4 regions of the Thioalkalivibrio sp. AKL10 genome follow, and region 1 is predicted to be linked to each of the others. Evidence: predicted binding sites of a transcription regulator. Region 1 holds the regulator's gene; each other region holds the start of a gene.
What was found. Region 1 encodes sigma-54, which starts transcription at its own class of promoters, with help from an activator protein. Its sites were predicted from a motif close to TGGCANGNTNCNTGCTT; they were not measured.
Positions count from the first base shown of each region.

Region 2: a site for sigma-54 is predicted at 2,326-2,342, ahead of glnL (nitrogen regulation protein NR(II)). Genes of this name have one in related genera too.
Region 3: a site for sigma-54 is predicted at 3,483-3,499, ahead of G333_RS0104025 (TonB-dependent copper receptor). Genes of this name have one in related genera too.
Region 4: a site for sigma-54 is predicted at 1,583-1,599, ahead of G333_RS0106790 (pilin). Genes of this name have one in related genera too.

Region 1 covers NZ_KB907142.1:326,399-332,326, reverse strand. The annotation lists gene rapZ (RNase adapter RapZ) at 1-260, opposite strand, end outside; gene hprK (HPr(Ser) kinase/phosphatase) at 268-1,299, opposite strand; gene G333_RS0101615 (PTS sugar transporter subunit IIA) at 1,348-1,815, opposite strand; gene hpf (ribosome hibernation-promoting factor, HPF/YfiA family) at 1,819-2,157, opposite strand; gene G333_RS0101605 (RNA polymerase factor sigma-54) at 2,174-3,658, opposite strand; gene lptB (LPS export ABC transporter ATP-binding protein) at 3,747-4,517, opposite strand; gene lptA (lipopolysaccharide transport periplasmic protein LptA) at 4,514-5,053, opposite strand; gene lptC (LPS export ABC transporter periplasmic protein LptC) at 5,034-5,615, opposite strand; gene G333_RS0101585 (HAD family hydrolase) at 5,612-5,928, opposite strand, start outside.
Region 2 covers NZ_KB907142.1:902,397-908,324, forward strand. The annotation lists gene G333_RS0104325 (TIGR00730 family Rossman fold protein) at 1-157, shown strand, start outside; gene G333_RS0104330 (DUF2782 domain-containing protein) at 160-552, shown strand; gene G333_RS0104335 (hypothetical protein) at 552-1,406, shown strand; gene G333_RS0104340 (DUF4124 domain-containing protein) at 1,509-2,165, shown strand; gene glnL (nitrogen regulation protein NR(II)) at 2,354-3,451, shown strand; gene ntrC (nitrogen regulation protein NR(I)) at 3,451-4,887, shown strand; gene G333_RS0104355 (dihydroorotate dehydrogenase) at 5,138-5,928, opposite strand, start outside.
Region 3 covers NZ_KB907142.1:831,127-837,054, forward strand. The annotation lists gene hypF (carbamoyltransferase HypF) at 1-1,514, opposite strand, end outside; gene G333_RS0104010 (hydrogenase maturation nickel metallochaperone HypA) at 1,511-1,771, opposite strand; gene G333_RS14220 (DUF3024 domain-containing protein) at 1,881-2,123, opposite strand; gene G333_RS0104020 (sigma-54-dependent Fis family transcriptional regulator) at 2,270-3,202, opposite strand; gene G333_RS0104025 (TonB-dependent copper receptor) at 3,536-5,518, shown strand; gene G333_RS0104030 (copper chaperone PCu(A)C) at 5,572-5,928, shown strand, end outside.
Region 4 covers NZ_KB907143.1:210,359-216,286, forward strand. The annotation lists gene G333_RS0106785 (pilin) at 309-818, opposite strand; gene G333_RS0106790 (pilin) at 1,032-1,511, opposite strand; gene mgtE (magnesium transporter) at 1,865-3,223, opposite strand; gene mgtE (magnesium transporter) at 3,234-4,592, opposite strand; gene G333_RS0106805 (ABC transporter ATP-binding protein) at 5,057-5,773, shown strand; gene G333_RS0106810 (ABC transporter permease) at 5,770-5,928, shown strand, end outside.

The DNA.
Region 1 (5,928 bases):
ACCTGCACCCCGTCCGCCCGTAGTTGCGCCAGGAGATCGTAGAACCCCTCCAGGGCCTCCAGGCCGCTGCGCACATCCACGCCCACGGCCAGATGGCGGTCGGTCTCGGTGTCGTAGTGGCCCTGCCGGACCTGATCGATCAGGTCCGGCAGCAGCGGCAGCGGGAGGTTGTCGACGCAGAAGTAGCCGGCATCCTCCAGGGTGTGCAGGGCCACGGTCTTGCCGGACCCGGACAGGCCACTGACGATTAGCAGGCGCATGGCCGATTCAGCCCTCCGGGTCCGGGTTGGGGACCGTAGTGGCGGGCACCGCGCGATGGTAGGGCGGCTCCTCCGTCTCGCCGCTCATCTGGCGGCGCTGGCGTGCGCGCAGGTCGTCGCCAGCGATATAGCCCTGCATGTGCAGCATGTGGTTGCGCACGGCCGCCTCGATCATCACTGCGATGTTGCGCCCCGGCGCGATCGGCAGGCTGATCAAGGGGACGCGCAGGCCGAGGATATCGATCTCGCCGCGGCGCCCGTTCAGCCGGTCATCGGGGACCGGCGAGGGTTCGCCATGATCGCGCAGGTCGATGATCAGGCGCAGGTACTTGCCGCCCTTGATCGCGGAATCGCCGTACATGGCGCGGATGTTGAGCACCCCAAGACCGCGCACCTCGAGCAGGTCCTGGAGCAGGGCCGGGCAGTGGCCGCGCACGATGTCGGGCGCAATGCGCGCGAACTCGGGGGCATCGTCGGCGATCAGGCGGTGCCCGCGCGAGATTAGTTCCAGTGCGACCTCGCTCTTGCCGACGCTGGAGGCACCGCTGATCAGCACCCCGATCCCGAGGATCTCCATGAACACGCCGTGGCGCACTTCGAAATGGGCCAGGCGCTGCTGCAGGAAATAGCGCAGCAGCGAGATGATCTCGTGGCTGCTGGTGCTGGAGCACAGGATTAGCGGCAGCGCCTCCTGCGGGGCGTCGGGCATCTCCGAGAACGGACAGGTGTCCTCGGCGAAGATCACCGCGGTGGTCCCAGTGCGGGCCATCTCCAGGATCAGGTCGTTGCATTGGGTGGCGCTGAGGCTGGAGATGTAGCGGGCCTCGAAGTCGCCGATGATCTGGATGCGGTTGGGCCGGATCAGGTTGAGATGGCCGGCCAGCGGCAGGTCGTCCCCGTCGTCGCCGACCAGCTTGCGGTCGGGTGCTGCGTGTTCGCCGTGTACGAAGCGAAGATCCAGGCGGTTTCCCATGGCCTGGATCAGGCTCTCCACGTTGATGTCGCGGGCGATTCCGCCTTCTCCCAGCGCCTCGTTCATGGCAGACGCTGCGCGCCGGAATCGCGGCTGGCGGCGGGTTCCACGGGCTTAGTCCTCGCTGAAGCGGCGCACGAGTTCCTGTTCCAGGGCCGCCGCGTCCCCGGCCCGGCGCAGCGCTCCGATGGTGTCTGGCTGAGACAGGCCGCGGGCGAGCTGGGCCAGCAGGTCGAGATGGTCGCCGGTGGCGGCCTCCGGGACCAGCAGTGCGATCAGGATATCGACCGGCTCGTGATCCATGGCGTCGAAGTCGACGCCCTTTTCCAGGCGCAGCACGGCCACGCGCGGCGCCTCGAGATCGGCCAGGCGGCCATGGGGAATCGCAACCCCATGGCCGAGACCGGTGGATCCGAGTTTTTCGCGCGCGGACAAGGCCTCGAAGATCGCGTTGCTCCCCGGTCCCGTGCCGTCACCTCCGCCGGCGAGGAGGTCCGCCAGGGCCTCCAGGGCCCGTTTCTGGCTGGAGCACTCGGGTTGCAGGCCAATGCGCTCGGAGGTGATCAACTCGGCAATCGTCATGGATCAGGAGGCCTGCTCGCGGTTGCGCTGGGCACCTTCGGCGCGGTGGTGGTCCTTGACCTTTTCCTTGTGCTTGATCAGTTGACGGTCGACTTTGTCGATCAGCGCGTCGATCGCGGCATACATGTCCTCGTGAGAGGCCTCGGCGTGGATGTGATTGCCGCTGACCTGGAGATTGGCTTCGGCCTGGTTGTGCTGATTCCGGGTCTTCTCGTGGGTCAGCACGACGTGGACGTCGATGACCTTGTCGAAGTGGCGCTCCAGCTTCGCGAACTTCTCGTTGACGTAGTCGCGCAGGGCGTCGGTGATGTCCACGTGGTGGCCGGTCAGGTTGATCTGCATGGTCAGGACTCCTTGGTTACTTGCTGCCGGTGGGCATCGAGGCCATCTGCCGGCGTTCGCTGGATGAAGGGATGTGCATCGCCTCGCGGTACTTGGCTACGGTGCGGCGCGCTACGTTGATGCCCCGGTCCGACAGGACCTGGGCGAGCCGGGCATCGCTGAGCGGCTTGTTCGGGGGTTCGTCGCCAATCAATTCGCGAATCATGGCACGGATGGCGGTGGCGGAACACTCGCCGCCATCGTTCGTGCCGACATGGCTGGAGAAGAAATACTTGAACTCGAAGACCCCGCGCGGGGTGTGCATGTATTTCTGCGTGGTAACCCGCGAGATGGTCGATTCGTGCATCTCCAGGGTCTCGGCAATGTCGCGCAGGATCAATGGCTGCATCGCGACGTCGCCATGCTCGAGAAAGCCCTGCTGGCGGTGGACGATCGCCTCGGCGACCCGCAGCAGGGTGTCGTTGCGGCTGTGCAGGCTCTTCAGGAACCAGCGTGCCTCCTGCAGCTGATCGCGCATAAAGGCGCTGTCGCGGGCATCCGAGACCTGGCGCACCATGCCGGCGTAGAGGTCGTTGATGCGGATACGCGGTGCGATCTCCGGATTCAGCTCCACGCGCCAGCCCTCGGCGCTATGGCGCACGTAGACATCCGGGACCACGTATTCCGAGGTGGCGGAGCTGATCTGTGCGCCGGGGCGCGGGTTCAGGGTGCGGATCAGGTCCAGTGCGCGGGCCAGTTCGTCCGGGTCGCGTACGCCGGACTGGCGCTGCAGGGCCTTGTAGTCGCGCTTGCCCAGGCTGTCCATGCCGTGTTCCAGGATCGCCCGTGCGGCCTCGCGGGCCGGGGCGTCCGGGGCCAGTTCGCGTAGCTGGATCTCCAGGCACTCCCGCAGGTCGCGCGCGCCGACCCCCAGCGGGTCGCACTGCTGAATCCAGTGGAGCACTGCCTCGACCTCGTCGACGCCGACGGTTTCATCCTCGCCTCGGCTGATGGTCTCGGCCAGGGTTTCCAGGTCACCCTCGAGATAGCCGTCGGGGCTGATGGCGTCGATCAGGGCTGCCCCGATGCGCTGGTCGCGGGGTGTCAGATGGCTCAGATGCAGCTGCCACAGCAGGTGATCCTGCAGGCCCTCACCGTCGTCGTCGCTGGTGTTTTCCAGCGGGTCGCGGTCATCCACGCCCTTGTTGGGCGTCGGGGCCGGCTCGTAGATGTCGTCCCAGCGGCTGTCGGTCGTCAGTTCCTCGGGGATCACGTCGTCGCTGGTAGTGGTGGCCTCCATGCGATCGCCTTCCACCAGCTCGCCGTCCTGGTTCAGGCGCTCGGTGTCGGCCTCGGCATCTTCGTCCTCGACCTGTTCGAGCATGGGGTTGCTCTCCAGCGCCTGTTGGATCTCCACCTGGAGCTCGAGCGTGGACAGCTGCAACAGGCGGATCGCCTGCTGCAGTTGCGGGGTCATGGTCAGCGTCTGACCCAGCTGCAGATTCAGGCCGGGTTTCAGCATCGGGTATGCGGGGCGAGGGTTGGCATTGATGGAATCTTAAAGCCTGCCTTGTGGTTTGTGCACCGACCGGGCCGCATATGGGGCGCTTTCACAGGCGGAAGTTCTCGCCGAGATAGACCCGGCGCACCTGGGGATCGGCCAGCAGCTCGTCCGGTGTACCGGCGGCGAGCAGGCGTCCCTCGCTCAGAATATAGGCCCTGTGGCAGATGCCGAGGGTCTCGCGCACGTTGTGATCGGAGATCAGTACGCCGATGCCGCGCTGGGCGAGATGCCGAATCACGTCCTGGATGTCGCCCACCGAGATCGGATCCACCCCGGCGAAGGGCTCGTCCAGACAGATGAAGCGCGGATCCCCGGCCAGGGCGCGGGCGATCTCGGCGCGGCGGCGTTCGCCGCCGGACAGCGCGATGCCCGGGCTGTGGCGCACGGTCTCGAGCTGGAACTCCTCGATCAGCGCATCGCCAATGCGCCGGCGCTCGTGGCGATCGAGTCCGGGGCGCAGCTCGAGCACGGCCTGCAGGTTGTCCCACACGCTCAGGCGGCGAAAGATCGAGGCCTCCTGCGGCAGGTAGCCGAGGCCGGCGCGCGCGCGCACGTGGATGGGCGCGCGGGTGATATCGCGTTCGCCCAGGGTGATGCGCCCGGCATTGGGGCGGATCAGCCCGACCAGGCTGTAGAAGCAGGTGGTCTTGCCGGCTCCGTTCGGGCCCAGCAGGCCGACCACCTCGCCGGGCGCGAGGTCGACGTCCACCTGGTCCAGCACCGTGCGCTGGCCGTAGCGCTTGGTCAGCTCGCGTCCGATCAGGCGGTCGTTGGTTTGTGCCCGTGTGGCGGATGGGCTGGGGGCTGTGGCGTTCATTCGTCGTCGCGCGGCTGGATGGTGATGCGCACGCGCTCGCTGTCGCCTTCGCCGCGTTCGGCCTCGATCACGTCGGTCGTCAGGTCATAGGTGATGCGTTTGCCGCGCGCCTCTTCGCTGGCGGTAACCACATGGGCCTGGTCGGTGAGGATCATGCGGTCCTCGTTCAGCAGGTAGTCGATGCGCAGCGCTGTGGCTATGCGCATCTCCCCGGTTTCCGGATCGGGTGATTCCAGGCGTGCCGGCTCGCCGTGGGCCTCCATTTCGTAGGGGCGGCGATCGCGGGTGCGCACGTAGACCTTGTCGGCCTCCAGGGTCATGTCGCCGCGGATCACGATCACGTCGCCGGTGTAGGTCCCCAGCCCCTGGCGTTCGTCCATCTCCGCGCGGTCGGCAGTGATCTCCACCGGCAGCGCCGGGCCCGAGCCCTGCTGGGCGAACGCGGGCGTGGCCAGCAGGGCGAGCAGCAGAAACGCCGCCACGCGGGCACCCGATTGGCCCGGACGGTGGCGAAGGCTATGGGGATTCGGGGTCATGCGCGGGATCCTCCTCGCTCGTCTCGCTGTAGAGCGAGTACACGTCATGGAACAACTCTATGGTATCCCCTTGCGAGTCCACGCGCAGACCGGTGCCGCGCTGGAACAGGCCCGGCTGGTTCAGGGTGGAAAGGGCATCCGAAGTGGCGACCATGGTGTCGGTGGCGACGCGAACATCCCGCGAATCGATGATGGTCTCCACGCGTTCGCCGCGGGGCGGCTGTACGCCGTGGGTGGGGCCCACCAGGTCCAGGGTCGCGGCGGCCGGTTGATGCAGCGCGGCAGGGGCAGTCCAGCGCCATTCGATACCGCCTTCGGCGAACAGGTCGAGGTCCGGGTCGTCCACCCATTGGGGGCCGTCACGTCCAAACTCGCGCAGGCGGGTGCCGCGCAGACGATGGCTCAGTTCGCCGTCGTCGCCGGTGGCATGCAGGGTGAAGCCGTCAATCTGCAGCGTGACCTCGCCCTCGGGCGGACTTACCTCGGCCTGCGCCAGGGGCGCGGACGCGAATGCGAGCACGGCCAGGGCCCATCCGAGTCGGCTGCGAATCCTGCGGCTCATCCGTTCAGGTAGGTCTCGAACAGCGCGTCGAGCCGGCCCTGCGCGGCCAGCAGGCCCTCGCAGGCCTCGCGCACGGCCCCGCGCCCACCATGGGCCTCGGTCACCCACTGGGCATGCTGGCACACCAGCGGGTGGGCGTCGCCGACCGCGATCCCGAGGCCGACCCGCTGCATCGCTGGTAGATCCACGATGTCGTCGCCCATGAAGGCCGCTTCGGCGGGGTCGTGGCCGGTGCGCTGCAGCAGTTCGTGCAGGGCCTCGCCCTTGTCGCGGCGGCCCTGGATCAGATGCTCCACACCCAGGTCGCGCATGC
Region 2 (5,928 bases), 580 kb from region 1:
TACCCTGGTGGAACAGGGCACCATCGACGAGGAGGACCTGCAGCTATACTCGTTGGTAGATTCGCCGGAGGATGTGGTGAGCGCGATTTTCGAGCACTACGAGACGCGCAGCTTCGAGCCGTCCGCGGAAGAAAAGAAACGACTGATGGAGCTGTGACGATGACCCCGACCCGCCTGAGCCTGCCCCTTTCGCTGCTGGCGGCCCTGCTGCTGGTGCCCGGTTCGGCGCTGGCGCAGGAAGACCGCGAGTGGGGGGATGCCCCGCCGCCGCCGGAACTGGACGAGGCCGCCGATCCGCCGCCCCCGGTGCTGGACGAGCGCGCCCGCGAGCAGCGCTCCCTGGAAGAGGCCGACATCATCATTATCGAGCGCGATGGCGAGACGCGGCGCGAGTACCGCATGGGCGGCGAGCTGGTCATGGTCGAGGTTACGCCCGCGGTCGGCCCGACCTACTACCTGATTGATACCACCGGCGATGGCACGCTGGATGGTCGCCGCAACGAGCTGGATCCCGACTTTGTACCCCCGTCCTGGGTGATTTTCCGATGGTAATGAACGAATCCGAAATTCAGCGCTGCGGCGAGCTTGCCGATCTGGCACTGACGGTCGGTCCCGAGGGGCCGGAACTCGACGGCCGGCCGGTGCAGTGCCTGCGCCTGCCGGCCGCCGCGGCGCCGGCCCTGGAGCAGGCCGTCGCCGAGGTCCCTGCTGGCTGTGGCCGCGTGATCGGCCGGGGTACGGATGATGCGGCCGGGCAGGTGGTCCTGGTGCTCGAGCGTGGCCAGGCCATTCAGGGCACGGTCGCGGCCGAGGGGCCTGGCAGCCTGGAGGCCCTGGGCGAGCGCGCGGCCGACTGGCAGGGCCGCCACACGGCCGGCGCCCTGCCCGCTGGAGACGGCTACCGCCGCGGCGTGCTGCAGCAGAGGATGCGTGAGCGTGCGGACACAATCACGTCTTCGCTGGATGCCGAATCGCGGACGATCCTGGATACCGAGCTGCACCATCAGGGGCTGTACCGTTTCGAGGACCTGCCGCTGGCGGGAAGCGTCTGGCAGACGGTCCGCATCTATCCGGAGGGCGCCGGCCTGGCCGATCTGGTCCTCCCGCCCGCGCCGGTGCCGGCCTTCTGGCAGGTCGCACGGCTCGCCCTGGCGGTCGCCGTGGATGACGCGGGGCGGCCGGATGCCGAGGGCTACCGGGCGTTGCTGTCCGGATATAACGGACGGCGGCCGTTGACCGCCATCGAGCGAGGGGCGGCGCCAACCCTGCTGCGCCTGGCTGCGCTGGACGACTGGCTTGCCGCACTGGAGGCCGGGGCTAATGGGCGCACCGAGCGCGAACGGCTGGCAGCCCTTCAGGCAGAAGCGGCTCGCTTGCAGGGTATCTGGGTTCGCGCCGCGGCTTGAGGGCCCAGCCGGCCCGCGCTGACGTGCGGGGCGCCTGGGCCAGTCGTTCGCAAACACAACGAGGCGGGGTCGTGGATCCGTGCCTTCCAAGGAGGAAAGCCCATGTTCCGAATCGCTGTCTGGCTGGCGCTGCCCCTGGCCGCCCTTCTCGCCCCTGCGCTCCTGAGTGCCGACGTCTATCGCTGGACCGACGATCAAGGCAATGTCCACTTCGGCGACCGCCCCCCCGAGGGGAGCCGTAGCGAATCGGTCGATGTGCGTGAGCCGATGCGGGGCGTGCCGCTGGAGGGCGCGCGCGAGATCCTCGAGCGCCCCGTGCGCCCGCGCGGTCAGCCCGAAGCGGAGGGTGCCTACCAGCGGGTCGCCATCGCGCGGCCGGGGGATGGCGAGGGCGTGCGGGCGAACGATGGCAATGTGACCGCGGAGCTCGAGATTGAACCGGCGCTTGACGCCGATGCCGGTCACCGTGTGGTCTGGTTGCTGGACGGGGAGGCTGCCGGCGAGGGGGCCTCGACGAGCGCGACCTTCCAGGGCCTGAGCCGCGGTGCCTATACCCTGCAGGCGCGGGTCGTGGACGAGTCGGGTCAGGAACTGGGCGCCAGCGATACCATCGAGTTCAACGTGCTGCGCATGGCCATCCCGCGCAGTCAGCAACAGCAGCAACGGCCCCAGCAGTTTCCGTCGGGCGGAGCACCGCAGGCACCGCAGGCACCGCAGGCTCCCCGGGCGCCGCAGCCGGTGACGCCTGGCCCGAATTGACGCCGGCACTCGCATAGCGCACCGAAGTGGTGCGGTTGACGCCCCAGAGTGGTGCTATTATTGCACCACTCTGGGGCGTTTCGGTTTCAAGGGTGTCGGCGGCCAGGCTTCTGGTGTGACGCAGCCCTCGGCTTCAGCGTCCCGCCCGGCGATTTTCGCTTGGCGCGATTCCTGCTTGAGGCCTTTCGATGACTACGCCCGCTGCCAATCCCGGTATGACCACCCCGCCCTGGTGGGACGACCTCTCCACGGCCGTGCTGGTGACCGATGCGGAACTGCGCCTGCTGAGCCTGAACAGTGCGGCCGAGGTCCTGCTCGGGCTTAGCCGCGAACGCATCGTCGGTCACGGACTGGGGCAATGGCTCAAGCTGGACCGGAATCTGGCCAACCGCCTGCGTTCGGCGCTGACCCTGGATCAGCCGATCACGCTGCGTGCCCGTCAGATGGAGCCCCTCCGAGCCGACAGCTTCCTGGCCGACGTGATCATCACGCCACTGCACGCCGCCGGCGAGCGGCCAGGCCAGCTGCTGTTCGAACTGAACGCCATCGACCGCCACGAGCGCATCAGCCGCGAGGAACAGTTGCAGAAGCAGCAGGCGATCACCCGTGCAGTGACGCGCGGGCTGGCGCACGAGATCAAGAACCCGTTGGGCGGGCTGCGCGGCGCGGCGCAGTTGCTCGCCAGCGAGCTGGACGACTCGGGCCTCAAGGAATACACCCAGATCATCATTCGCGAGGCGGACCGCCTGCGCAGCCTGGTCGACCGCATGCTGGGGCCGAACAACATGCCGCGGCGCGAGGCCGTCAATCTGCACGAGGTCCTGGAGCACGTCCGGGGCCTGGTCAGCGTGCAACTGCCGCTGGGGCTGAAGATCCGCGGCGACTACGACCCCAGTATTCCCGACGTGCAGGCGGATCGCGACATGCTGGTGCAGGCCATCCTCAACCTGGTGCAGAACGCGGTGCATGCACTGGAAGACGGGGGGCAGATCACCCTGAGCTCGCGGATCCTGCGCCAGTACACGATCTCCGGGAAGCGCCACCGGCTGGTGGCCAAACTGAGTGTGCGCGACAACGGCCCCGGCATCCCGGAGGAGATCCGCGAACGCATCTTTTTCCCGATGGTCACCGGGCGCGCCGAGGGCACCGGGCTGGGGCTGCCGATTGCCCAGAGCCTGATCCAGCTGCATGACGGCTTGATCGAATGCCATTCGCGCCCGGGGGCGACCTCATTCGACATCCTGCTTCCTATTGATTCCCCCCAGGGCCGGGAGGAGACGCACTGATGGAACCCATCGTCTGGATCATTGACGACGACGACTCGATCCGCTGGGTGCTGGAACGCGCCCTCCAGCGTCACGCGATCGCCGTGCGCGGCTTCGAGACCGCGGACGCTGCCTGGGCGGCGCTCGAGCGGGATCCGGTCCCGGACACCATCGTCGCCGACATCCGCATGCCGGGCCTGAACGGGCTGGATTTCCTCGCCCGCATGCAGACCCGCCCGGATCCGCCGCCGGTCATCATCATGACCGCCTTCTCCGATCTGGAGAGCGCGGTGGGCGCCTACCAGACCGGGGCCTTCGAGTACCTGCCCAAGCCGTTCGACGTGGACGAGGCCGTGGCCCTGGTGCAGCGCGCGCTGGAGGCGCGCCGTGCCGGGCAGGAGAACGGCCCCGCCGGTCCCGAGATCGAGGAGACCCCGATCATCGGCGAGGCCCCGGCCATGCAGGAGATGTTCCGTGCCATCGGGCGGCTCTCGCGCAGCAATATCACCGTGCTGATCAATGGCGAGTCCGGTACCGGCAAGGAGCTGGTCGCGCGGGCCCTGCACCAGCACAGCCCGCGCGCCGACCAGCCGTTGATCGCGCTGAACACCGCAGCCATCCCCAAGGATCTCCTGGAAAGCGAACTGTTCGGTCACGAACGCGGCGCGTTCACCGGGGCCAACCAGAGTCGCAAGGGCCGCTTCGAGCAGGCCGATGGCGGCACCCTGTTCCTCGACGAGATCGGCGATATGCCGTTCGACCTGCAGACGCGTCTGTTGCGGGTGCTGTCCGATGGCACGTTCTACCGTGTGGGCGGCCATACCCCGATCCGGGTGGACGTGCGCATCATCGCCGCGACCCACCAGGACCTGGAAGAACGCGTCCGCGCGGGCTTGTTCCGCGAGGATCTGTTCCACCGCCTGAACGTGATCCGCATCCACGTGCCCTCCCTGCGCGAGCGGCCGGAGGATATCCCGTTGCTGGTACAGCACTTCATGGCCGAAGTCGCTCAGGAACTGGGGGTGGAGGCCAAGACCATGCGCCCCGAGGTGGTCGCGGAGCTGCAGCGCCTGCCGTGGCCGGGGAACGTCCGCCAGCTGGAAAACACCTGCCGCTGGCTCACCGTGATGGCGTCGGGCCGCGAGGTGCACCTGGATGACCTGCCGGCCGAGTTGCACCAGCCGACCGAGAGCCGTGCCGAGCCCGGGAGTGCCCCGGTCCGTGTCGCTGCCGGCCCGCGGGACTGGACCGCCGAACTCGCCCAGGTCGCCCGCCAGCACTGGCAGCGCGGCGATCACGACCTGCTGGGCTCGGTCCTGCCGCAGATGGAACGCACGGTGATCCGCGAGGCCCTGAACGCGACCGGTGGTCACCGCCAGCAGGCGGCCGCCCTGCTTGGGTGGGGCCGCAACACCCTCACCCGCAAGATCCAGGAACTCGGCCTCGACGACGAGTAGGTCTTTTCACCGCGAAGGCACGAAGAAGGGCAAGGGCGATTTAACCCCAGAGATCACGGAGGACACGGAGAAAACCAGGGATCGTCTTGTTACGGGTAGGATGCAGATGAGCCATGCGAAACGCATCGGCCACACGGGGTGGCTCGGCCCCGATGCGTTTCGCATGGCTCAACGCATCCTACCCCTCTGAAAAATTGGCGCCTTTCTCCGTGTCCTTCGTGGTCAACAGGCTCTTTAGTGAACCGGCCTTTCAGGTGGTGGGATCCTGCGGAGCAGGCGGGGCGCAGGCGGAGACGGCACCGTTCAGTTGCAGGGTGCCGGTCAGGTCGCGCACGTGGGTGTAGCCGTGGCGGTCCATGTAGTCGCTGATGCCGTGCAGGATCTTCGGCAGGCACAGTGCGTCGTAGAACAGGCCCGTGCCCACGCCCACGGTGCTGGCGCCGGCGATCAGGAATTCCAGCGCGTCGGTGGCATTCATCACGCCGCCCTGGCCGATGATCGGCACGTTGTGCGGCGCGGCCACCTGATAGACCTGCTGCACCTTCAGCAGCGCGATCGGCTTGATCGCCGGGCCGGACAGGCCGCCCTGGTTGTTGCCGATGACCGCGCGTCGGTTTTCCACGTCCACTGCCATCCCCATCAGGGTGTTGATGACCGCAAAGGCGTCGGTGCCGGCCTCGATGCAGCGCCGGGCGTTCTCGGCGATGTCGGTCTGGTTGGGCGAGAGCTTGGTGATCAGCGGCTTGGAGGTGACCTTGCGGCAGGCCTCGACCACCCGGGCGGACATGTCCGGGTCATTGCCGAAGGCGACGCCGCCTTCCTTCACATTGGGGCAGGAGATGTTGATCTCGATGGCGTCGATCGGCGAGTCGTCGAAGCGTCGGGTGACCTCGATGTACTCCTCGAGGGTGGAGCCCGAAACGTTGGCGAAGAAGCGCGTCTCGTCGAAATCCAGCTGCGGCAGGGTGTGGTCCACCACGTGGTCGACCCCGGGATTCTGCAGGCCGATGGCGTTCAGCATGCCGTCCGGGGTTTCGTAGA
Region 3 (5,928 bases), 500 kb from region 1:
CGTACCCCGTGCTCCGCCAGGCAGGCCGCCGCGTGGGCGTGATGGTGCTGTACGGCGACGACCGGAGGCCCCCAGCCCCCGGCCAGCGACGTGGAGGCGTAGTCGGGATGCCGGTCGCAGGCGACGCGCGCGATGTCCACGCCACAGAGCTCGCCCAGTGCGCGGGCCTCGCCAGCCAGCCGGTGCAGGGCCGCATCGCTGTCCAGGTCGCCGACGTGGGCGCCGACGACCATCTCGTTCTCCAGGGCCAGGGCCGGGGCGGCCTTCAGGTGGCCCCCCAGTGCAAGGGTGACGGGCCCGGCGTCTGGCAGGGGCACTCGCAGCGGCGCATACCCGCGGCCGAGGCGCAGGCATTGAGGCCGGCCCGCGGCGATCTGGACCACCGAATCGTCCAGTGCCCGCGCGATCGGCCGGTCGTGGTCCAGGATCCCGTCCGCGATCATGCCCAGTCGGGTCACCGCCTCCGCGGTGTCGATACAAAGGGGCTCGCCGCCGCGGTTGCCCGAGGTGCAGACCAGCGGGCCGGCGAAGCCCTCCAGCAGCAGGTGATGCAGTGGCGTCGCCGGCCGCATCAGTCCCAGACGGTTGAACCCCGGCGCCACGCCCTCCGCCAGCGGGGCGCCGGGCCGGCGGTCCACCAGCACGATCGGTGCCTCCGGCGCATCCAGCAGCGTACGTTCGGCGCCGGTGGCACGTGCCACTTGGTCCAGCCAGTCGCCATCCGGCAGCATGACCGCCAGCGGCTTCTCCGGGCGCTGCTTGCGCGCGCGCAGGCGGGCCACCGCATCCTGGCGGGTCGCGTCCACCAGGAGCTGGAACCCGCCCAGACCCTTCAGCGCCAGGATCTGCCCCTCGCGCAGGGCGCTGACTGCCGCGTGCAGGGCCGCATCGCCGGTGGTGTGTTCGCTTCCGTCCGGGCCGCGCAGCGTTACCTGCGGCCCGCAGTCCGGGCAGGCCATGGCCTCCGCGTGAAAGCGCCGGTCCCCCGGGGCCTCGAACTCCGCCCGGCAGGCCGCGCACAGCGGGAATCCGTCCAGGGTGGTCTGCGAACGGTCCCAGGGCAGGGCCGTCGCTATACTCCAGCGCGGCCCGCAGGCCGTACAGGCGGTAAACGGGTAGCGGTGGCGCCGCGCCGCGGGGTCACGGATCTCGGCGCGGCAGTCGGGGCAGGGTGCACGGTCCGGTGCCAGGGCCGGCGCGCCGCCCTGCCCGGGGCCCTGAACCACGCGGAAGGTGGTATCGCCGACGGGGCGAGATGCCGTCACGGTGATCGCATCGACCCGCGCGGCCGGCGGGGCCTCCTGCTCCAGGGCCGCCCGCAGCGCGACCAGCGCCGCTTCTCGTCCCTCGGCCTCGATGACCACGCCGGACGGCGTGTTGCCCACCGAGCCGGTGATGCCGAGCCGCCGGGCCCGCTCCGCGACAAACGGCCGGAAGCCAACGCCCTGAACCCGGCCGGTGACCACCAGGTGCCAGCGCGCAGGCGACGGGGCGCGTGTCGCGGCGGCGCTCACGCCACGTCCAGGCTCCGCAGCAGGATCTGCTGGGCCTCGGGGTGGGTCTCGTCGTCCGAGGTCTCCACCTCCAGCTCGGCCCCCTCGGCGACGGTGCCGCGGGTGCCGTCCTCGAAGTGCTCGCGGAAATGCTCCGGCGTGATATGCGACAGCGCGCCCAGCCATACCCGCACCCGGGTGACCCGCTCCGCGTTGTTGTCGACCGCCACCTGCTCGATCTTGCGCATCAAATCGGCCATCAGCGAAAACTCGTGCATGCATCCTCCTCCGGGGACTCGTCGTGGTCCCGGTTGCCGGTCTCACCGGCGTCCGTGGTGCTACCCGAAGAAGCAGGCGTGGTCGTCCGCGCCGATGATCTTCAGGGCCTCATCCAGCGACGAGGTCCGGTTTCGGATCATGGCGGTGCCAGGCGAGATCCGATCGCAGCCAGAAGATCTTCCAGGCGCCCGATTTTTTGACCAGTGTGGTCTTGGCAATAGGTATCTCCAGCGTACGCCCCGAGTCGTCCCAGGCCGGCCGCCGCTCGAACAGCAGCACGCTCTGACCCTTGATGCGATAGGCAAGATCGACCTGATCCCGGAGATGCGCGGGAGGCCTGCGGCGTTCCACGAAGGCGTCGACGGCTTTTCTATCCGCTTTCGTTCGAACTCACTTAATGGCATCCATGACTCCCGAACATCAAGTCACCCAGGGAAACACATTGTCTCGGAACAAACGGGGCACCAACGTGGGCGTGGACACCGGTCCATGTCTCCCTAGCTGATGGCGTGTTTCTTCATACGGTACAGCAGGGTGTCGCGGGTCAGGCCCAGCAGGCGCGCGGCGCGCGAGCGATTGCCGCGAGTCTGTTCCAGTGCCTGGCGGATCAGTTCCATCTCCACCCGTTCCAGACTCAGGCCGTCCGGAGGGATAATCCACGGCCCGCCCGCCTGACCCGGGGGTAGCTGCATCCAGTGGTCCGGGATGTCGCCCGGCGCCACCTGCTGGCCCGGCATGAAGATCACGCAGCGCTCCACTAGGTTCTTCAGCTCGCGGACATTGCCCGGCCATGGCCACTGGGCCAGCCACCTGCGCAGCGCTGGCGCAAAGGTCGGCGGCGTCAGTCCATGGTGGGCGGCCAGCGTGTTGCGAAAGTGCTCGGTGAGCAGCGGGATATCGCCCTGGCGCAGGCGCAGCGGCGGCATCTCCAGTGGCACCACCTGCAGGCGGTAATAGAGATCAGCGCGAAACTGTCCGGCACCGACCCACGCATGCAGGTCCTGATGGGTGGCGGCGATCACGCGCACGTCCACGTGTTCGGTCGTCCCCGCGCCCAGGGGTTGGCATTCCCCGGCCTCTAGGAACCGCAGCAGCTTGGCCTGCGCCCCAGCCGGCAGCTCGGCGATCTCGTCGAGGAATAACGTGCCCCCAGCCGCTTGCTGTACCAGCCCGGTCTGGTGGGAGTTGGCACCGGTAAAGGCCCCGCGCCGGTGGCCGAACAGCTCCGATTCGACCAGTTCTGCGGGCAGGGCCGCACAGTTCAACGTTACCAGCGGCCCGTCCGGGCGTCGGCTCTGCGCATGAATGCGCCGCGCCAGTCGCTCCTTGCCGGTACCACTTTCGCCGAGCACCAACACGGTGGCATCGGTGGCCGCCACCATGCTGACCTGGCGCAGCACGGCCTGCAGTTCCGGGGAATTGCCGATGATTTCAGCACCCGTCTGATCGGATCTGGTTTCTATCCCCACCGTCCGTACCTATTCAGCCAGCCGCCGTGGCCGGCAGTTCCTGTGGATTGCCTTCAATATAGCCTGCCTAACCCCGCGAGTACTGACAAACCAGATCGCTGGCGCATGTGCGATATCACCCGTGCCCTGTGGCAAATGCCACATGCGGGTGAACCCGTTTATAGCCCCTGCGGTTACCCATCTGCCAAAAAATCATGCCAATTCATAGCGCTGCATTCGATGGCCCGCCGCTTGACCGGTTTGGCCTGGCCCTTGCTCTGATGCCTTCGATATCACGACAAGGGAGAGGTAGTAATGCTGAATGTAACGCTGCGCCGCGCACTGGCTATGGTACTGGGGGCCAGTGTACCCATGTGGCCCAGTGCGTCGTTGGCCGATGGGACGTCCGAACCAGCGGCCGTCCTTCTGCCGCCGGTGGTGATCACCGCACCGGCAATGGAAGGGCCCGGCGTGGTCACCACCGACCCACGCCAGCCACGCCTGCCGTTGCCGGCACACGATGGAGGTTCGTACCTAGCGTCCATCCCCGGTTTCGCGGTCAGCCGCAAGGGTGGCACCAGCGGTGATCCGGAGTTGCGCGGTCTGGGTGGCTCGCGGCTGGCCATCCTGCTGGACGATGACCTAATCCTTGGCGGCTGCGGCGGACGCATGGATCCGCCCACCGCCTACGCCTATCCGCAGGCCTTCGACCGCATTGAGGTGCGCAAGGGTCCCCAGACCGTGCGGTATGGCGCCAATCCCGCCGGCACGGTGCGTTTCGAGCGGGATGCCCCGGTGTTCGATGCCGACGGCGGTGTGACCGGTTTTGCCGGGATCACCGTCGGGCGCTTCGACCGTTTCGACCTGATCACCGATGTTGCCACTGGCAGCGAGCAGGGCTACATCCGCGGCATCGGCACCCTGTCCGATCAGGCCGATTACAAGGACGGCGACGGCAACACGGTGCACTCGCAGTACTCGCGCTGGAGCGGCACCGGGATCCTCGGCTGGCGGCCGGATGCCGACACCCTGGTGGAACTCACCCTCGACCGCTCGGATGCTGAGGCGGCCTACGACGACCGCGGCATGGACGGCACGCAGTTCGAGCGAACCGGCTACAGCCTAGCGCTGACGCGCGAGCGCATCACGCCGTGGTTGGATCAGGTCGAGGCCCGGGTGTTCTACAACGAGATCGACCATGTGATGGACAACTATAGCTTGCGCGAGCCGCCGAACATGCCAATGGTCAGCTACCCCGATCGCGTGACTACCGGCGCGCGCATCGCCGCCGATTTCGCCCTGCCGGGAGATATGCTCCTACACGCCGGAATCGAGCACCAGCGCAACCGGCACCGGGGCAATCGCCTGATGGGAATGGACGCTTTCGTCTGGCGCGATGTCCCGCGCCAGGATACCGCCCGATTCCGCGATACCGGCGTGTTCGCGGAACTGGAGTACCCATTCTCGGACTCCCAGCGCCTGGTCACGGGTCTGCGTGTCGACCGGTCGCGGGCTGACGCACAGGACGCCGATGGCTTCGGCGGCGCCGGGCCCGGGGAACACGACCGTACACACCAGACCAGCGGGTTTCTGCGCTACGAGGAGGATCTCCACGCGGCCCCGATACGCTGGCACGTTGGTCTCGGGCGCGCCGAGCGTGCCGCCGATTTCTGGGAACGTCGCCGCGTGTTCGACCTCGACACCGAGAATCTGACCCAGCTGGATGCGGGTTTGCAGGTTCATCACGGAGATCTGACCGGCTCGGTTGCCGTGTTCTACGGCCAGTACGACGACTACATCCTGATCGCCAACGAGGCCCCGGCTGCGCGCAACGTGGACGCCACCACCTATGGCGCCGAGATGGATCTTGCCTGGGCCATGAACTCACGTTGGACGGCGCGCGCCAGTGCCGCCTGGGTTCGCTCCAGCAACGATACGGATGGTGTGCCTCTCGCGCAGACGCCGCCGGCTGAAATGACCCTGGCCCTGGAGTACCAGTCCGGCGGGCGCTTTGCCGGGGCCCAGGTACGAGGTGTCGCACGTCAGGACCGGATTCATCCCGGCCAGGGAACCATCTACAGCCTCGACCAGGAAGAAACCCCCGGTTTTGCCACCGCCGCGATGTACGCTGGCATGGAGGTGTCCTCCGGATCGCGGGTGATGCTGGGTGTGGACAACCTGTTCGATCGCACTTACAGCGAACACATCCAGCGCGGTACGGCCGATCTCGGAGCCAGCACCCAGCCGATCAACGAGCCAGGCCGCACCCTCTGGGCGAAGTGGACCGTGGAATTTTGATCGATCGCCGGACGCGGCTCCGGCTGGTCCGGCCTTACCCAAGGAGAAAAACGATGATCCCTCTGTACCGAACGCTGAGCGGACTGGCGCTTGTGGGCCTGTTGTGCGCGGCAACCCCGGTGGCTTCCGAGCCGACCCATGACGCTGCAGAGCATGCTGCCTGCGACTGCCCGGACGGCATCAAACTCGAGGGCCAGCCGTGGGTGCGGCTGATGCCGCCGACGATGCCGAGTACTGCGGCCTATCTGACCCTGCGCAACACCACCGATCGCGACATCGAGATCGTTTCCGCTGAGTCGCCGGTGGCTGCGGTCACCGAGTTGCACGACCACGTCGAGGACGAGCACGGCGTCATGCGCATGCGCGAGGTTCCATCAATCACCATTCCTGCCAACGATCGTGTGGAGCTG
Region 4 (5,928 bases), on a different contig from region 1:
AATCGTACCTTGGCGCAACCGTCCGAGAAATCGGTTGGCGTGAGGGACGGGCTGCAGACGCGGGGCTTGCGGCCGATTGCTTCGGCGAATCCGGCTTATGTCAACAAAGTGGGTGTCCCAGAAGTGGATTCCTGCCTTCGTATGTCAACAAAGTGGGTGTCCCAGAAGTGGATTCCTGCCTTCGCAGGGGCCGGGTGAAGAAAGTGGGTGTCCCAGAAGGCCGGGTGTCCCAGAAGTGGATTCCCGCAAAGTGGGTGTCCCAGAGGATTGATTACCCAACAATTAGGAACGTGGGTGTCCCGGAAGGCTTAGACTTCGCTGCACCCGGATGGAGTAAAGCTTTCTTTCCATCCGGCTGGAGTGTCCGCGATTTCACATAACCATTGGCCATTGGGCTGCCGGCGCAGTGACAGCATGACACCATTGACGCCTGGACCCATGCGGGCGTTCGCGCCTTCGCCAAGGGTCATGGTGAGGACGAACTCGGTTCCATTGCCAGCCGCGTCGTTATCCTTTGATATTTGACCGAAAGAGGTGTCGACGGTCTGGTCGGACGGTGCCGCACCCGGTACGCCCAGATCCGCCATGTCGGGGGAGTCGGCGCTTGTGACCTGGCCACGCGCGAGTGTATCTTCGACGGCAGTCTTGAGACCGGAGATTTCGTAGAGTGCTGAGTGGATCTGGCTGCGTGCGACATAATCCTGATACAGCGGGATTGCGATGGTGGCCAGGATGCCGATGATCGCAACGACAATCATAAGTTCGATGAGGGTAAATCCATGGGTGCTGTGTTTTGGGGGCATGTCCGGATCTCGCATTGCTTTAGAATCGTCCAGAAATCTTGCAAAATTCGAACCAAGTCAATCTAAAAAATGGGTTTCATTGGTGGTGCACCCGACCAAGTGATTGTCCGATAGTCGTGGCCCGAAGGGTCAGATGAGCGCCTCGCGCCAGTATCGCTCTAACAAAAAAGCCCCGGCTTAGGCCGGGGCTCAAAAGGCACCCTAAGTAGGTGCCTTTGTGCCTTAATGTTAGGCTTCAGTGCAGGAGCCCGGAAGATAGGATTCTTTCCAGCCACCAGGACGGTTGTCAATCTCGCACGTCCAGTTGCCGTTGACATCGCGTTCCAGTTCAATAGTGGCCTCGTTAATAGCCGCAGCGGCCGCGCCGTCAAGAGTCATGATGATGGTGCCGGTGCCGTCGGTTGCAATTGAACCGGTTGGGGCGCCGGCGGCCAAATTAGATTGGCTGTAGCCAATTTCGTCGAGATGATCGGTGTCGGTCATGTCGGTGTCGGTTCCCCGAGCTAGACGCTCTTCAATCGCGGTCCGATACGTATTGATTTCGGAGTAAGCGGTGCTCATCTGAGAGCGAGCCACATAGTCCTGATACTGCGGAATCGCGATAGCGGCCAGGATGCCGATGATCGCAACCACGATCATCAGTTCGATCAGCGTAAAGCCCTGCTGGGCCTTCGGCTTGTTGATTCCGGTACGCATGGCTTGATGCATGGTGATACTCCCTTGATGTGATGAAAGCGGGGCCTGCGGCCCGGCCGCCCCGTGGGCAGCTGTCCGGGTAGATGCAATGGGTGTGCCAGGAACAGGGGAATCCGCAGAAACGGCGCCCTGCGGCGATTCGGTCTGCGGTCTCAGTCACGGCAACCGGGGGTTCGGCTGTGTCACGTGACAAAAATGGTCACCCGAAGTGACGCGGGTGGTCAGTTGGGTTTGGGGTTTTGTCACCTGGGAGATGCTGGCTCTTCGTTGTGGGATGGTTGGTGCGACGGGGTGGATTACGCGTTGGCAGGGGCTTCGCGGGCAAGCCCGCTCCCACAAGGGCTGCGGTAACAGACCGTTGGGAGTCAGAGGCCGAGGATGGCGACGGCGGTGGCGAAGTAGATGGTGATGCCGACGACGTCGACGACGGAGGTGATGAGCGGAGCGCTGGCAACGGCCGGGTCCACCCCGAAGCGGGTGAGGGTGAACGGCAGCAGCAGGCCGAACAGGGAGCCGAACAGGACGACCAGGAACATGCCGAGTGCGATGGCGTTGGCGACCTCGAGGCTGCCGAGCCAGTTGCCGGAAAGCCAGATGGCGCCGGCCAGGGTGGCGCCGAGGGCGGAGGCGACCAGGATCTCCTTGCCGCCCAGGCGCCACCAGTCCTGGGGCTTGATGTCGTTGGTGGCGAGCGAGCGCACGACCAGGGTGGAGGCCTGGGCGCCGGCGTTACCGCCGGAGGCGATGACCATGGGCAGGAAGAAGATCAGTGCGACGACGGTCTCGATGGCGGCCTCGAAGTGGGCGATGGCCAGGCCGGAGAGGATGTTCACGGCGACCAGGATCACCAGCCAGCCGATGCGCTTGCGGTAGAGCAGTTGCATGCTGGCATCGCGCAGGGAGAGCACGACGTCGCCCACCGCGGCCATGCGGTGGAAGTCCTCGGTGGTCTCGGCGCGCAGCACGTCCATCACGTCGTCGACGGTGATGATGCCCAGCAGGTGACCGTTGTCGTCGACCACCGGGAGGACGTCCAGATCGTAGTGGCTGATGCGGTGGGCGGCCTCTTCGCGGTCTTCCTCCGCACTGATGCTGACGACATCGGTGTTCATGCGCTCGCGCACGCTGGTGGTGGGACGCGACAGCAGCAGCCCCTTCAGGCGCACCCAGCCGAGCAGTTCGCCCGTGGGCGTGACCACGAAGATGGTGTTGATGGTCTCGGCCAGGTCGCTCTGTTCGCGCAGGTGATCCATGGCCTCGGCCACCGACCAGTCCGGCTGGACCGTGGCGAACTCGGGCGTCATCAGGCGCCCGGCGCTCTCCTCCGGGTAGCCGAGCAGGGTCTCCAGGGCCTCCTGGTCTTCGTCCGGGAGGGTCTCGAGCAGGGATTCGGCCTGTTCGTCCTCCAGCCCGTCGATCACCGAGACCGCGTCGTCGTAGGACAGGGCCGCGACCAGGCGGCTGGCGTGCTCGTCGTCCAGCGCCTGAAACACGCGCGACTGGTGATCCGATTCCAGGTGAGCGTAGATATCCGCCGTGCACTCGACATCCAGGCGCTGGAAGAAGGCCTCCATCTGTTGGGCTGGCAGGGCCTCCAGGGCGTCGGAGAGATCCGGCGCCGCGTGCTCGGCGCACAGGCTCTTCAGCGCCTCGGCGGTGGGCGCGGTCAGCGCGGTCTGCAGGGCCTGCGGCAGGGTGTCGAGATCCGGTTCCGTGGGGCTCATCCGGGAGGTCCTATGGGATTGCCAGGCCGAGCAGGGCCGTGGCCAGCGTGAAGTAGATGAGGATACCGCCGATGTCGGCGAGCGAGGTGACCAGCGGTACGCTGGCGGTCGCCGGATCGAGGCGGAACTTGTTCAGGACCACCGGCAGCAGCATGCCGAGGATGCTGGCCACGGTAACGATGATGGTCATCGACAGCGCGACCAGCAGCGCGATCTCCGGCCCGCCGCGCCACAGCCCGACCAGCGATACCGCCACACCCATGCTGAGTCCGAGGGTCAGGGATACGCCCATTTCCTTGGCCCAAAGCCGGAGCCAGTCCCTGGCCGTGACCTCGCCGGTGGCCATGGCGCGCACCATCAGCGTGGAGCTTTGCGCGCCGGCGTTACCGCCGGAGGCGATCAGCAGCGGCAGGAAGAACACCAGCACCACCACCGCCTCGATGATGTCCTCGTACTGGGAGATCATCAGCGCGCCGATGGTGTTGAAGGCGACTAGGCCCAGCAGCCAGCCGATGCGCTTGCGATAGAGCAGGAACGGGCTGGCCTCCTGCGGGGACAGCGGCAGGGTGCCCACCGAGCCCAGCTTGTGGAAGTCCTCGGTGGACTCGGCCTCGATCAGGTCCATCACGTCGTCCACTGTGACCACGCCCAGCAGTTCGCCGATCTCGCCGACCACCGGCAGGCTCTCCAGGTCGTAGTGCTGGATGCGGCGGGCGGCCTCCACCGCGTGTTCGGAGACCGCGATGGTGATCGGGTCGGCTTCGCTCAGCAGTTCGCGCACCGGACTGTCGGCGCTGGCGCGCAGGAAGTGGCGGATGGGTATGGCGGCCAGCAGCACGCGGTCCTGATCGACCACGAAGATCACGTTGTTGGAGTGCTCGTCCGCGTTGCGGCGGATGAAGGCCAGGGCGCGCTTGAGTGTCCAGTCCGGGTCCACCGCGACGACATCCGGCGACATCACGCGGCCGACCGAGTCCTCCGGGTAGTTGAGCTGCTTGAGCGCGCGGCGGATCGCGCGAAACGGCAGCAGGCGCAGGTAGCCGCGCAGGGTGTCCGGGTCCAGGGTCTGCAGCAGGGCGGTGAGATCGTCCGCCTCCATCTCGGAGAGGATGAAGCGGGCGTCCTCGCGCGGGGAGGCCTCCAGCAGGCGGATCTGGTGCCCGGTGTCGAGGTAGGCAAAGACGTCCGCCTTGCGCCCGGGGGGCAGCAGGTTGAAGACGGCGATGAGGTCTTCCTCGCCCAGCTCCATCAGCGCGTGGGCGATATCCTGCACGCGCATGTAGTCGAGCAGTTCGTGGAGCCCGTCGCGGTCGTCCAGACGCAACAGCTCCTTCAGCTCGATGATGGACTGCTCGAGGTGAAGCTCCATGCCCTTCTCCCGGCGGCATCGGGGCAGCGCGCGGACTGTGCACGGGCACAGGCCATCGCGGCGCCGCACGAATGCGGTGAATGGTGCAGGTTCGGGTCGGGCGGGGCCCGGCCGTTCCCGGCTCTTTGATCAAAGAGGCCTGACGGGAAGCGACCGGTTAGGGAACGGACGCTTGCCGCTAGGCGCAGATAGATCGGCTGCGTGATCGGCTGCTTGATCGGCGTGTCAAGGCGCGTTCCCGTGTGTGGAGATGGCGCTTATTCTAACGGATGCCGGGCCTCAATCAACCGCTTGTGTGGCATTTTGAAACATTCATCTAGTCTTCATGGTCTGTGATGGGCTGGAACGTGTGGGGCGTTCGGTGAGCGCTGTTCGCCTGCGAGCAGGCTCCTACGGTGGGCTTTTCCTGCCGTGTAGGAGCCTGCTCGCAGGCGAAGATTCGTGTGATTGAAAAGGTGTCTGCGATGGAGCAACAAGGCTCGGTAGAAGGCGTGGTGCTGTCTCTGACCGATGTGGCGTTTGCCTACCCCGGCGAGGGCGAGGTGCTGCACGGTGTGGACTTCGAGCTGGCCCCCGGCGAGCGCGTGGCGATCGTGGGCGAGAGCGGGAGTGGCAAGTCCACCCTGCTGCATCTGGCGGCCGGGCTGGAGGCGGCGGATCGCGGCGCGGTGCATCTGGCGGGCGAGGCGCTCGCGGGGCTGGACGAGGCGGCACGCACGCGGCTGCGCCGGGCCCGCGTGGGGATCGTGTTCCAGTCGTTCCATCTGATTCCGACGCTGACGGTGCTGGAGAACGTGATGCTGCCGCTGGAGCTGGCAACGCAGGCCGATGCGGCCGCCCGCCGCGAGCGCGCCGGACGCCAGCTGACGGCGGTAGGGCTGGGGGACAAGGGTGAGCGGTATCCGGAGGCGCTGTCGGGTGGCGAGCAGCAGCGGGTCGCGATCGCGCGGGCGCTGGTGCACGAGCCGGCGCTGATCCTCGCCGACGAGCCGACCGGGAACCTCGACTCGCGCACTGGCGAGACGATATTCGGGCTGCTGCTGGAGCAAGTACGGGCGACCGGGTGTTCCTTGTTGCTGGTGACCCACAGCAATGAACTGGCGGGGCGACTGGATCGGGTGCTGACGATGCGCGACGGGGTCCTTCAGCCTCCGGAATCGGTGGAGGGGTCGCCGGCGTGAGCGGTCTCGTTCTGCGTGCGTGGCTGCGCGACTGGCGTCGGCGGCCGCTGCAGCGGGTGCTGACGCTGGTCGGTGTGATCATCGGCGTGGCGGTGGTGCTGGCGGTGGATCTGGCGAACCAGTCCGCCCAGCGGGCCTTCGACCGCTCGATGGAC